Regions from separate parts of the Aerococcus sp. Group 2 genome, predicted to be linked through region 1. Evidence: riboswitches for the same ligand, from Rfam matches in the RefSeq annotation. Region 1 holds a riboswitch; the other holds the start of a gene.
What was found. Region 1 has a riboswitch for FMN ahead of JFU01_RS07600 (ECF transporter S component). Riboswitches for the same ligand answer to the same signal wherever they lie in the genome.

Region 1 (6,461 bases):
TGCGTTTACCAATAAGAATCTGATAAAGTGTATTTTGATTCAAGTCTGCTGTGCCTTTCTTGACTTCAGCTAAGAGTTCTAACATCTTTTCCCCCCTCATTGTCTATTTTCACATTCATTATAGCGAAGACCTACGGAAAAGGAAAAAGAAGAGGCAGATGAAAGGCCAATCGAAATAAAGCCTATTAATTTTATCTATTTAACTCACCATTACTGATCAATACGACTTTGTAATTCTTACTAAGTCTGATCTCAATAATTTAGCCTTTATTTAATTTTTGGGATAGCTATCCCAAGGATTGTATATTAAAAATCAAATTCTTATGTTTTAATGTAATAAGACTATTTGTTTTTACGCATCAAGACTGCATGTGTATCATAACTGTTTTTCTAAAAAGCAAGCCAACTATTTAAAAAGACATTTACTATCAACATGATTGAGATTAAAAACAAAAAGGACGACTGGATAATTTTCCAAGTCGTCTTTAATTTTTCTTACAGAAGGGAGTAATATTTAAATGGATACATCAACAGACCAAACAATGGCCAAGCTACTGAGTAAATTAGACCAGCGGCGCTTAAATATTATCAAATACCTCATTAGCAGTGACCAAGAAATGGTGGCCATCAAAGATTTAAAAAACCATTTTAATTGTTCATCACAGACAATAATTTCTGACTTAAAGCAACTCATTCTAATTTTTCCTGACAAACTACAGTTTGAAATGAAATATAAATACATCAAATTAGTTGCTTCTACCCCGCCTCAGGTTAATGCGTTTTATCCTTACTTTTTTAGCAATAGTATTTATTTCATTTTAATACGGACCATTTTCAGTCAAAAAATTTACTATATTTCTTATATGTGCGAAAAGTTATTCGTTAGTCGGTCTACTCTTTATCGCATCATTGATTCCATTAACCAATTTTTTACCAGTTATTATCCAAGTCTCAGTCTCACCATGAACCCCTTTACTATTGAGGGACCCGAACGTGAGGTAAGGAAATTTTATTACGATTTTTTTGAATTTGGTTACCAGTTAACCCAATGGCCTTTTAATGAGGTGAGTCATCAGGACATTAACAAAATCTCACTCTACTTAAGGCACTCCATGCCTAGCCTAGGACTTTATAGTAGTCACCCCATGTTCCCCATTATTCTTGCCATCAATTTAATTCGTTATAAGCATAAAGACCTGGTCCAAGACAGTTACTTACCAAGGGACCTATCGAGCTTACAAGAATCCTTAACCGCCACAAAAGCCCAATTTACTATCTTTGATATCGAGTATCGCCTAAAGGTATCCATCAATTCTGAAGCCGTCCGTCAACTCTTAGTCGGTCTAGCAACACACACCACCTACTTATCTATCCAAGCCTTACAAGAAGAAATTCGTTCTTCAAATGATCATTCTCAAGCCGTCGCTAACTTCTTTAAAGAATTGGATCAACTAACGACCAGCCAGCAATTAAGTCCTTTAGACCAAGATAAGAAGGATTTGTTGCTTTTATTACTCTATAATTGCTGCCAGGATAAGCTCGATTTAAAGGAAAATGAAAATTATTCTAAGATGCAATTGACTGCTTTAGAAATCAGTAATTTAAAGGAAAAATGGGAACTCATCCTTCCCGGCTTTAACGCCCGTCTACAGCCAATTCTAGAAAGTTTTCAATCCTATTTCAGTAAAGGGCTAATGGCCAAGCGTACGGCTATTATGTTTTCTTATGTCTATTCATTTTATCCCTTAACGATCAATCATTTTTATAAGGACTATAAACGCCTAAATATCGCGGTTTATACCGGTCGTTTCTACAGTACTGGAGAAATCTGTGGAAAACTCCACCTGTTTTTCGGCTCATTAATTGAGGTCACCCCCATCACAGATACTTACTTTATGGAAGACCTAGACCATTCAAGGATTGATATTTTATTAACCACCTACCCCTTATTTAATCTTAAGGGCATAACCATTCATACAATAAAGGATGATCTAACGACTGAAGATTTAGGTTGGATTTACCAAATGATTAACCAACTCAAATTTTCTTAAAGTCCAGGAAGAAGACTACCATCTTCACAACACGAAACATATAAAAATACCAGCTTAAGGAGCCAAGCAAGTATTAGCTTCTCATTAAGCTGGTGTCTTTTTTATTTCAATGGCAAGGGATTTACCTAGCAAATAATAACTGCCCTGAACTAAACTAAACGCCGCTTAGCCACAGGTAAGGCAGCCGATAAAACAATAAAGTTAGCTATCGAAATAATCAGACCCTTGAGTAAATTAAAGGGAACTATGCCATAAAGAATATATTCCTGCATGTTAGGAATTTCGAAATTCATCACAGCCATATAGAAGGGAGTAATGACATAGTAGTTAGCCAAGGAAAGGACAAACGTCATTAATACGCTACCGATTGCAAAAGCAAAGCAGACTTTGACATAGTACTTAGCCCTTTCAACTTGTTTGCTCAAACGAAGATCATAATTACGTAAAATATAGTAAATTGGCAAGCAATAAGAAAGAGTAGCTATGAAAGAAGCCATATCTCCAATTGGGTAACCTGCATTACCGCCTGTTTGCATATAGTGTAAAAAGTTCCGTACAAAAGCAGCCCCTGCACCACTCCATGGACCAAATAAAAAGGTGGTGAATAGGATCGGTACATCAGAAAAATCGACCTTTAAGAAAGGTATAGCAGGCAATATCGGAAAAGAAAACATCATAAGGATAAAGGCAATAGCCCCCATAACTGCGGTAACAATTAACTGACGTGTACTTGTTTTCATAACAATTTCCCCTTTCTTCTTCTCAGTCAGGGTTAATTGTTATTTCTTGAAAATAAAAAATTCCTTTCACCGAAAGTCTTCAATGAAAAGAATTAATTAGTAAGTATTTACTATCTTCTCCCATTCTGACTTTACAGTCGGTACTAGAATTTCACTAGTTCTATCAGCTCACTGATTCGCGGACTATCACCGCCGATCGGGAATCTAACCCTGCCCCGAAGATTTCATTTATTTAATTTTACAAATAAATTATAACCCCATTATAGGAGAAATGCAAGCGTTTTATTTTTGTAAGGCATATTGTTTTAAACGCTCAACTTCAGCTTTTAATAATGGCCGGTATTCACCCACCCCTAGACCTTCAGTCGTTAAAAAACCATAGCGTTCTCGGTTCAAACGTTTTACGGGATGGCCAACTGCTTCAAGCATCTTACGAACTTGACGATTACGTCCTTCATGAATTGTCAACTCAACGGTTGCATTTTCCTTAGCAGCCTTATTTTTCCGAATGCGCGCCTTAGCCTTAGCGGTTTTTTGCCCGTCTATCACTAGACCTTCTTCTAAGCGCTTAAGAGCATCGGGGCTAGGATAGCCCTTTACCTTAGCCACGTAAACCTTATCAATTTCGTAACGAGGATGCATTAATAAATTGGCAAATTCCCCATCATTGGTTAAAAGTAAGACTCCAGTCGTATGATAATCTAAGCGCCCGATAGGATAAATACGTTGGGGGATCTCTTTAAGATAATCAACCACTACTTTTCTGCCCTTATCATCAGCAACAGAAGAAATGACCCCATCCGGCTTATTGAATAAGTAGTAAACGGGTTCTTCTTTGTATATAGGCACCTGGTCAACTTCAACGAGGTCCTTCTTGGTGACCTTAGTGCCGAGTTCAGTAACCACCTGGCCGTTGACCTGCACCCGACCAGCAAGGATTAATTTTTCGGCATCACGTCTCGAAGCCACACCAGCATGGGCAATGACCTTTTGTAATCTTTCCATTATTTATCTCCTTCTTCATCAAATAAGCCCTTATCTTCCTCATCTTCAGGTAAAAGCGATGATATATCAGGGAGGTCGGCTATTGAATTCAATCCAAAATATTGATAAAAATAATTAGTTACTTGGTAAAGAATCGGACGTCCAGGACCCTCTTTTCGCCCTGCTTCTTCAATCAAATCATGCAATAAGAGGCGTTTAATCATGGCTTGCGATTGAACTCCCCTGATTTCATCAATTTCTAATCGGGTAATTGGGCCTTGGTAGGCAATCACTGCCAAGGTTTCCAAGGCTTGTTGGGACAGCTTCAAAGCAAAAGGACTGACTGCATATTTTTGGATTAAGTCAGCATAGATCTTTTGAGTCAGTAATTGATAGCGCCCCCCTAGACATACTAATTCTAGCCCCCGCTGACTATCAGTTTTTAATTTTTTGTCTAAGTTCCATAAACTATACTGGACCTTTTCTTTAGAAAGATCTAAAAGATTAGCTAGTTCCTCTAGGCTAAGACCTTCCTCACCAGCAACGAATAATAAACTTTCGCAAGCACCCTCAATGGTCAATCCCCATCATCCTTCTTTTGTATGCTTATATCTGCAGCAATCTGATCTTGCTGGATAAGTAATTTTCCTTGTTTAACTAATTGTAACAGAGCCAAAAAATAAGTCACCACTTTCTCTCTGTTAGGCTGATTCGAACTCAGCAAAGAAAAAAAGGACAAGTGGTCTGACTCTTGGTCCAAGGCTTCTTCGATACTCATAATCGCCTCATCAATTGTAAAAGTTTCCCCTTTTACAGTTCTTTCAAGTGGTTGTTCCTGCTTCAAGCGTAAAAACATTTTTTTAAAGGCCGATAAGAGGTCTTCACTGCTTACTTCGTTTTCAGGTAAAGGCACAACGGCTTGTAAATCCGAGAGGTCACTGGCCTCTTTAGAGTAACTCAAAGACCGGTCAGCTTGTTTTTCTTCTAAGATGGCTGAGACAGCTTTATATTGCTTATAGGTTAGTAATTGTTGGACTAAATCGGCTCGTGGATCGTCTTCCTCTTCTTTTTCCATAGCTTTTTTGGGTAAGAGTAATTTAGTCTTAATTTCAATTAAACTGGCCGCCATAATCAAGTAGTCACTGGCTAGTTCCAAGTCCCTTTTTTGATGGCGGTGAATTGTTTCTAGATATTGGTTGGTGATATCAACAATGGGAATATCAAAAATATCAACTTCCATCTGCTTAATTAAGTGCAAAAGCAAATCTAGCGGCCCCTCAAAAGCCGCTAGATCGATGTGTAATTCATCATTAGAAGTTTCAGTGTTTTCTTGCTTAGTTTTATTCATAAACCTTCCCCATCGTGATGAATAATATGTGGCATGGTACGTTGCTCATGTAAGGCCCATCCTTTTAAGATATCAGACATAGCTAGTGAGCCGCTAATGGTATACATAGGAAATTCCTGGGTTAAAGCAGTCAGCATGGCATAGGTAATCTCATTTTGGTCGAAAGAAGGATTAACTGAGCTATAACGTACTAATACTAATTCTTTTTCCTCATCTTGGTCAAAACCAATAATACCGACAATATTATCGGTTTCTTCATCACGCCATAAATAGAGTTGACGTTTACCTGTTTTTATACGCTTCATTTCTGCCATCAAGTCATCCATAGACTTATAGGCATCTAGATAAGATAACAAACCCATAACTACTTTCTCATAATTTGAAATGTATGAAATTAGCATAACTCACCTAACCTCTCTTAAAGATTCTATGGTTCATAGACTATCACAAACGCCCCAAAAAGAAAATACTCACTTTTCTAAGCAAATATCCAATACCATAAAAATAGAAAACTTTTTGAAATCACATTCCTAAATATCTAAGGCCTTAAAGACATTAGTTAAGGAATCCTCAAAGACCAGCGTATCTTTTCTATCTACTTGAATCTTTGTTTTATTAATGACTGCTAAATAAGAGCCATTAAAATAATCAATTAAACCAGCGGCAGGATAGACTCTTAAAGAAGTCCCAGCAACGATCATCAAATCCGCTTGCTCAATGGCTCTAACCGCCCCTAATATCTCTTTTTGATCGAGTGCCTCTTGGTAAAGAACGACATTAGGACGTACGATGGCCTGGTCAAAGCTGCATCGTGGGATCCCTTGCTCATCTTTTTCTAAGTCTTCTGTCCGATAGTGTCGTTTACATTTTAGACAGTAATTATCCCAGACATTGCCATGTAATTCATAGACTTTTTGACTTCCCGCCTCTTGGTGAAGACCATCGATATTTTGAGTGACAATGGCAACTTCTTTCCCCTTAGCTTCTAAATCAGCTAAATAGCGGTGACAGGCATTGGGTTTAGCATCTGGATAAACTAAATGATCAAAGTAATAGTCAAAAAATATTTGGGGATATTTCTCAAAGAAAGAATGTGAAATAATTTCTTCTGCACTGACCTGATATCCAGAATCTTGCATAAATAAACCATCCGCAGAACGAAAATCAGGAATGCCACTTGCTGTGGATACTCCTGCTCCTCCAAAGAAGACGATCCGATCACTTTCATAAATCATATTTTTTAAAGTTTCGATCTTATTCATTACCAGCCCTCCTATAGTTCTATTGTATCAAAGTTTAGCATGATCTTCGAATGGCTTTTCCTTTCAATTCCTTTCT
Region 2 (6,461 bases), on a different contig from region 1:
ATGAAAACCGTAGAAGTATCGGTAAAAGGTCCTGGCTCTGGTCGTGAATCTGCTATTCGTGCACTTCAAGCTGCAGGATTAGAAGTTACTGCAATTCGTGATGTAACACCTATTCCTCATAATGGTTGTCGTCCTCCAAAACGTCGTCGTGTTTAATGTTTTAAAACGATTGATGCATTTGGACTTACTTAAAGGTGCAAGTTTTCACGTTTTGAAAGGGGTAAACTACTAGATGATCGAAATTGAAAAGCCAAATATCGAAACCATTGAAACCAGCGAAGATAATAAGTTTGGTAAATTCGCTGTCGAACCACTAGAGAGAGGTTATGGGACGACTTTAGGTAATTCCCTTCGTCGTGTACTTTTATCCTCATTACCAGGGACAGCTGTTACATCGATAAAGATTGAAAATGTTTTACATGAATTTTCAACTATTCCAGGAGTACGTGAAGACGTTACCCAAATTGTTCTTAATATTAAGCAACTTGCGCTTAAATTATACGATGTCGATGAAAAGGACATTGAACTTGATATCACTGGACCAGCTGAAGTAACTGCTGCAGATATTACTGCTGATGCGGACTTCGATGTTTTGAATCCAGATCTACATATTTGTTCTTTGGCTGAAGGTGCCAAAATCCATATGCTGATGCATGTTAAGAATGGACGTGGCTTTGTTCGTGCTGAAAACAACAAAACGGACGACATGCCTATTGGTGTCATTCCGGTCGATTCAATCTATACACCAATTAAGAAGGTTAACTACCAAGTAGAAAATACCCGGATTGGTGAAGTCAATGAGTACGATAAATTGACTTTCGATATTTGGACGGATGGAACGATTGCCCCTAAGGAAGCTTTAAGCTTAGCGGCTAAAGTCTTAACGGAACATCTTGCAATCTTTGTTAGCCTAACTGATGAAGCTCAAGAAGCTGAAATCATGGTTGAGAAAGAAGAAACACAAAAAGAAAAAATGCTCGAAATGACCATTGAGGAATTAGACTTATCGGTACGGTCCTATAACTGCTTGAAACGGGCAGGGATTAACACCGTTGAAGAATTAACTCAAAAGACTGAAGCAGAAATGATGAAGGTCCGTAACCTGGGACGTAAATCATTAGACGAAGTCAAAGGCAAACTCGACGCATTAGACTTATCTTTAAAAGATGATGACTAATATCTTTAAGAAGGAGGAATACTAAGAATGAGTTACCGTAAATTAGGTCGTAGTAGCTCCCAACGTAAAGCCTTATTACGTGATTTAACTACTGACTTATTAATCAACGAACGCATTACCACGACTGAAACTCGCGCTAAAGAAATTCGTAAAACTGCTGAAAAAATGATCACTTTAGGTAAAAAAGGCGATCTGGCTTCTCGTCGTCGCGCAGCAAGTTACTTACGTAATGAAGTGAGCGATGTTCGTGTTGAAGACGAAAAAATCGTTATTGAAACCGTTCTTCAAAAGTTATTCAATGACTTAGGTGAACGTTACGCTGACCGTCAAGGTGGTTATACTCGTATTTTAAAAACCGAACCACGTCGCGGCGACAACGCTCCAATGGCGATTATCGAATTAGTATAAAACTTTTGAGTGTTATGATGATGGAAGGAGACCTTTGTCTCTTTTCGAGTCTAGCTCTTTCATCCCTAGGCAGAAGTCTAGGGGTGAAAAAGTTTGTTTTTTATTGAGACATTTTATATGTCTTTTTTTTTTGCGCTTTTTTAGTTTTCGATAGAGAATATTTGTTATAATAATAATGTTAATGAACATTCATAGAGAAGAGGTTTCCCCATGCGCCAAGAACGGCTATATTTACCTCAGCTAGATACCCTGAGGCTCTTTGCCATGCTTGCCATCATTTGTTATCATTTCTTCACCAATTCCTTGCCGGGTGGCTTTTTAGCGGTGGATATATTCTTAATCCTATCGGGTTATTTGGTGACCAGTCAGTTAGAACGCCGCTTAAGGGAGGGCAAGTCCTTCAGACTGGGCTGGCAATTTTTCAGGCGCTTAGGGAAGATGTTTTGGCCCTTGGTCTTTTTTATTATTCTCTTACTAGCGCTCTTACTCCTTTTTCAAGCTGAGCTGTTAACCAATATCCGCCCAGTGGTCTTTTCCAGCTTGGCCTTTGTCAATAACTGGTATCAGATTGCCATCGGGTCTTCCTATTTTGCTGAATTTCTCCACCCCTCGCTTTTGACCCATCTCTGGTACTTGGGAGTCTACCTACAGTCGCTGGTGGTCTTTTATTTCATCTATGGCTTACTGAGACGGCGACTGACCAAACAGCGTTTTACTTATTTTTTGATCGTCTTAGCCTTGATGTCAGTGGCCTGGATGGCTTTTCTCTTTACTCCGGGTCAAGACCCCAGTCGGGCCTACTATGGGACCGATAGCCGCTTATTTTCCTTTTTATTAGGGAGTATCGCTTTCTTGATGGGGGAAGAAATCATAGGCTTCTCAGATCGGCTGCTTAAGACGTCTTGGACGCCAGACTTAATTGCCCTAGTGACTGCTGGTATATTAGCAGTCTTGATGAAGTTCTTGACCGATTCATCCCTGTGGACCTATTATGGGGGCATGTTGGTCTTTGACCTATTGGTAGTCTTATTTGTTTTAGCTATTGTCCAAGACCAGTCCTTTATTGGTAAGGCTCTTCGCTTTAAGCCCTTGGCCTTTATCGGGCGGAAGAATTATTTCGTCTATCTGACCTACTATCCCATCTATATTGTCTTTACTGCCCATGCCAGTCAACAAAACTGGTTTACCATGCAACCCTGGTTACAGGTCTTAGCGATCTTTGTGATTGGTCTACTCCTAGACGCCCTAGTTAACCAGCGCTTAGTGACAATACCGATTTATATACGACCTAAAGGGGAGCCGCTCCGTTTAATTACTGGTTTTCGTCAAGTCCGGGCTAAGGAGACTCCCTGGTACCAAAAAGTCCTCTTTTGGGGCTTTACCCTGGTCCTAGGCTTAGCGCTCTTTGCCCTAGTGACAGCACCCAAGGGAGAAGTGGTGCTCAAGTCCGAGGCTGAAGCGCGGGAGGCCCGAGAAGCTATCGAACAAGCCAACCGGGAAAAGCATACCATTGCTAGTGATAATGACGAAGATATTGAAAAATACCGGCAGTCGCTCAGCCAAGACCAACAGGCCATCGTGAGTGACTTCTCTAATGGGGTCCTCTATCAGGCTAACGGCCTCAGTTTTACCTTCTTAGGAGACTCCTTAACCATCGATGTCTCTAAGGGGATTACGGCTCTCTTCCCACGGTCAAATATCTGTGCCAAGGTGGGACTCCAAGTCTACCAAGCTGGTGAACTGATTGATAGCTTTAGCGCTGATAATGAGATCCAGGATAAAGTGGTGGTAGATTTAGGCGCCAATGGTGGCTTTACTTCCCAACAAATCAACCAATTACTGAAACGCTTTGAAGGTAAGAAGATTTACCTGGTCAATACCCATGTCAACCGGCCTTGGCGCCAACAAGTCAACGAGGCCTTGAAGGCAACCGCTGATAGCAGGAAGGACTGTCAATTAATTGATTGGTCTGGTTACTATGATCAAAATGCCCAAGCCGATTGGCTCAGCCAAGATGGCATCCACTTCTCAAAAGCAGGGGTCAAGGCTTGGACAGACTATGTGGGACGGGCACTAATTGAAGATAATAAGTGATAAATCAGTTGAAATATAGCACTGGTTCCGTTACACTAATAAGAGATTTACAGATATCTTCGGGGCAGGGAGCGTTTCCCGACCGGCGGTAAAAGTCCGCAAGCTATCAAGGGATTGATAGGAATGAACTAGTGTAATTCTAGTACCGACAGTAAAGTCTGATAGGAGAAGAGTGAATACGATAACTATAGCCCCTCCGTTAATTAGAACGGAGGGTTTTATTTTAGAAATGGGGAGACAACTTGGAGTCGATCATCTCTGTCAAAGATGTTAGCTTTCGCTATGATAAGGAAGAAGACAAACAAACCATCAAACAGGTTTCTTTTGATATCTTTGACCAAGAATGGGTAGCCATTATCGGTCATAATGGCTCAGGAAAATCTACCATGGCCAAACTAATTGATGGGTTATTAGAAGCGGAATCCGGCCAGATTACCGTGGCGGGTTTAACACTTAATGAAGCCAATGTCTGGACGATCCGGCAAAATATCGGCCTGGTCTTTCAAAATCCTGACAACCAATTCGTTGGAGCCACGGTTGAAGACGATGTGGCCTTTGGCTTAGAGAATGCTGCGGTACCACACCATGAAATGGTCGAGCGGGTCAATTGGGCCTTAGAAGAGGTCGGCATGTCGGCTTATCGCCAATATGAACCCAGTAACTTATCAGGAGGGCAAAAACAACGGGTAGCCATTGCAGGTATTATTGCTCTCCAGCCCCGGGTGATTATTTTGGATGAAGCCACCTCCATGCTGGATCCAGAAGGGCGCGAAGAAGTGATGGAGGTTATCCGCCGCCTGAAGGAAAAGAGCCAGCTCACCGTCCTATCCATTACCCATGATTTAAGTGAAGCGGCCAGTGCCGACCGGATTTTGGTTTTTCGTCAGGGAGAAATCGTTAATGAGGGCAAACCGGCAGAAATATTTTCTTATGGGGATAAGTTGATCGATATGGGGCTGGGCGTGCCCTTTAGTGTGCAATTAAAAAATGCCCTAGCCCAAGGTGGTTTTTCATTTGAAACAGATTATTATACTGAAGAAGGGTTGGTGGACTGGTTATGCAAATTGAATTCCAAGGCGTAAGTTATGCCTATGGGGCAGGTACTCCCTTTGAAACCTTGTCTTTGCATGATGTGAATTTAACCATTCCCGACCAAAGTTTTACCGCCTTTATTGGCCATACCGGTAGTGGAAAATCAACCGCCATCAAACACCTTAATGGCCTCTTGAAGCCTACCCAAGGTACCGTTCAAATTGGGCCAGACCAGGTGACCAAGAACTCTAAAGGAGAAGTCCTACGCCGTATTCGTAGCCAAGTAGGGATTGTCTTTCAGTTTCCTGAATCGCAACTTTTTGAAGAAACCGTCCTTAAAGATGTCATGTTTGGCCCCTTAAACTACGGAGCTAGTGAGGAAGAAGCTCGTCAAAAAGCCATTGAAGCTCTGGACCTGGTTGGTTTGCCAAGTGAATTATATGACCAATCGCCCTTCGACTTATCGGGTGGACAAATGCGTCGGGTAGCCATTGCTGGGATCCTTGCCATGGAACCCCAAGTCTTAGTCTTGGACGAACCCACGGCTGGCTTGGACCCTAAAGGGCACCGGGACATGATGGCCATGTTCTACCGACTCTATAAGGAACGCCAGTTAACGGTGGTTTTAGTGACCCATCAAATGAATGATGCTGCCCAATATGCCAATCATATTGTTGTGATGAACCGAGGAACGGTGGTCCGTCAAGGGCCCACAGAAGAAATCTTTTCTGATGCTGACTGGCTCAGAGACCATAGCCTGTCACTACCTGATAGTTTAGAATTTAAGGCGGTTTTAGCTGACAAAGCAGGGATTCAACTCCAAGACAATCCGCTAACCGTTGACCAACTTGCGGATAGTATTCTTAACTATTTTGAACTAGGGGAGGTTCAAGATGAAGAATAAATTTATTATGGGACGTTATTTGAACGGGGATTCCCTGGTCCACCGAATGGATCCACGGGCCAAATTGATCATCATGTTCATCTTACTGATCTTTATCTTCTTCGCCAATAATGGCCTGACTTATGGGATCTTAGGACTCTTAGTGGTGGCCTTTGTCTGGCTTACCGGAATTTCTTTGAAAATTTTTCTCAAAGGGTTAAAGCCCATGATCCTATTGATCCTCATTACGGTGGCCTTGCAGTTATTCTTTACCCGGACAGGGGAAGTTTACTGGCAATGGGGCTTTTTAGCTATCACTGATGAAGGCTTATGGAACGCCTTATTTATCTTTTTACGTTTCGTTTACATTATTTTCATTTCTACCATTCTTACCTTAACCACTAAACCCCTGGATATTACCGATGGCTTGGAAAGTTTGATGAAGCCCTTAAAGAATATTCTTCCAGTCCACGAAATTGCCCTAATGCTGTCCATTGCATTACGCTTTGTACCAACCTTATTAGAAGAGACGGACAAGATTATGGATGCTCAATGGGCCCGTGGGGTTGACTTTAGCGAGGGCTCCTTAATGAGCCGGATCAAGGCCATTATTCCCATCTTGGTGCCCCTCTTTGTCTCGGCCTTTGACCGCGCCTACGACTTATCCATTGCTATGGAAGCGCGTGGCTACCAAGGGGGCGAAGGACGGACCAAGTATCGTTTACTCCACTGGCACCAACGCGATACCATGGCTATCGGGCTAGTGGCTTGCGTTTGCCTAGCAATATTAATCTTTAGGTCCTAATGGCCAAGGCAAGTAAAGAATGACAAGAGCGAAAAGCTGGCAGTGATGGCCGGCTTTTCCTA

Region 2: linked by a shared signal. The riboswitch ahead of JFU01_RS07975 (energy-coupling factor ABC transporter ATP-binding protein) and the one ahead of JFU01_RS07600 (ECF transporter S component) in region 1 are both predicted to bind FMN.

What each region holds. Positions count from the first base shown of each region.
Region 1 covers NZ_CAJHPA010000005.1:123,669-130,129, reverse strand. The annotation lists gene JFU01_RS07610 (helix-turn-helix domain-containing protein) at 1-85, opposite strand, end outside; gene JFU01_RS07605 (helix-turn-helix domain-containing protein) at 519-2,051, shown strand; gene JFU01_RS07600 (ECF transporter S component) at 2,201-2,791, opposite strand; FMN riboswitch at 2,900-3,018, opposite strand; gene JFU01_RS07595 (pseudouridine synthase) at 3,074-3,796, opposite strand; gene scpB (SMC-Scp complex subunit ScpB) at 3,796-4,356, opposite strand; gene JFU01_RS07585 (segregation and condensation protein A) at 4,353-5,123, opposite strand; gene JFU01_RS07580 (reductase) at 5,120-5,485, opposite strand; gene JFU01_RS07575 (NAD-dependent protein deacylase) at 5,654-6,385, opposite strand.
Region 2 covers NZ_CAJHPA010000006.1:59,599-66,059, reverse strand. The annotation lists gene rpsK (30S ribosomal protein S11) at 1-156, shown strand, start outside; gene JFU01_RS07990 (DNA-directed RNA polymerase subunit alpha) at 233-1,177, shown strand; gene rplQ (50S ribosomal protein L17) at 1,205-1,585, shown strand; gene JFU01_RS07980 (acyltransferase family protein) at 1,796-3,679, shown strand; FMN riboswitch at 3,731-3,856, shown strand; gene JFU01_RS07975 (energy-coupling factor ABC transporter ATP-binding protein) at 3,922-4,761, shown strand; gene JFU01_RS07970 (energy-coupling factor ABC transporter ATP-binding protein) at 4,737-5,615, shown strand; gene JFU01_RS07965 (energy-coupling factor transporter transmembrane component T family protein) at 5,605-6,399, shown strand.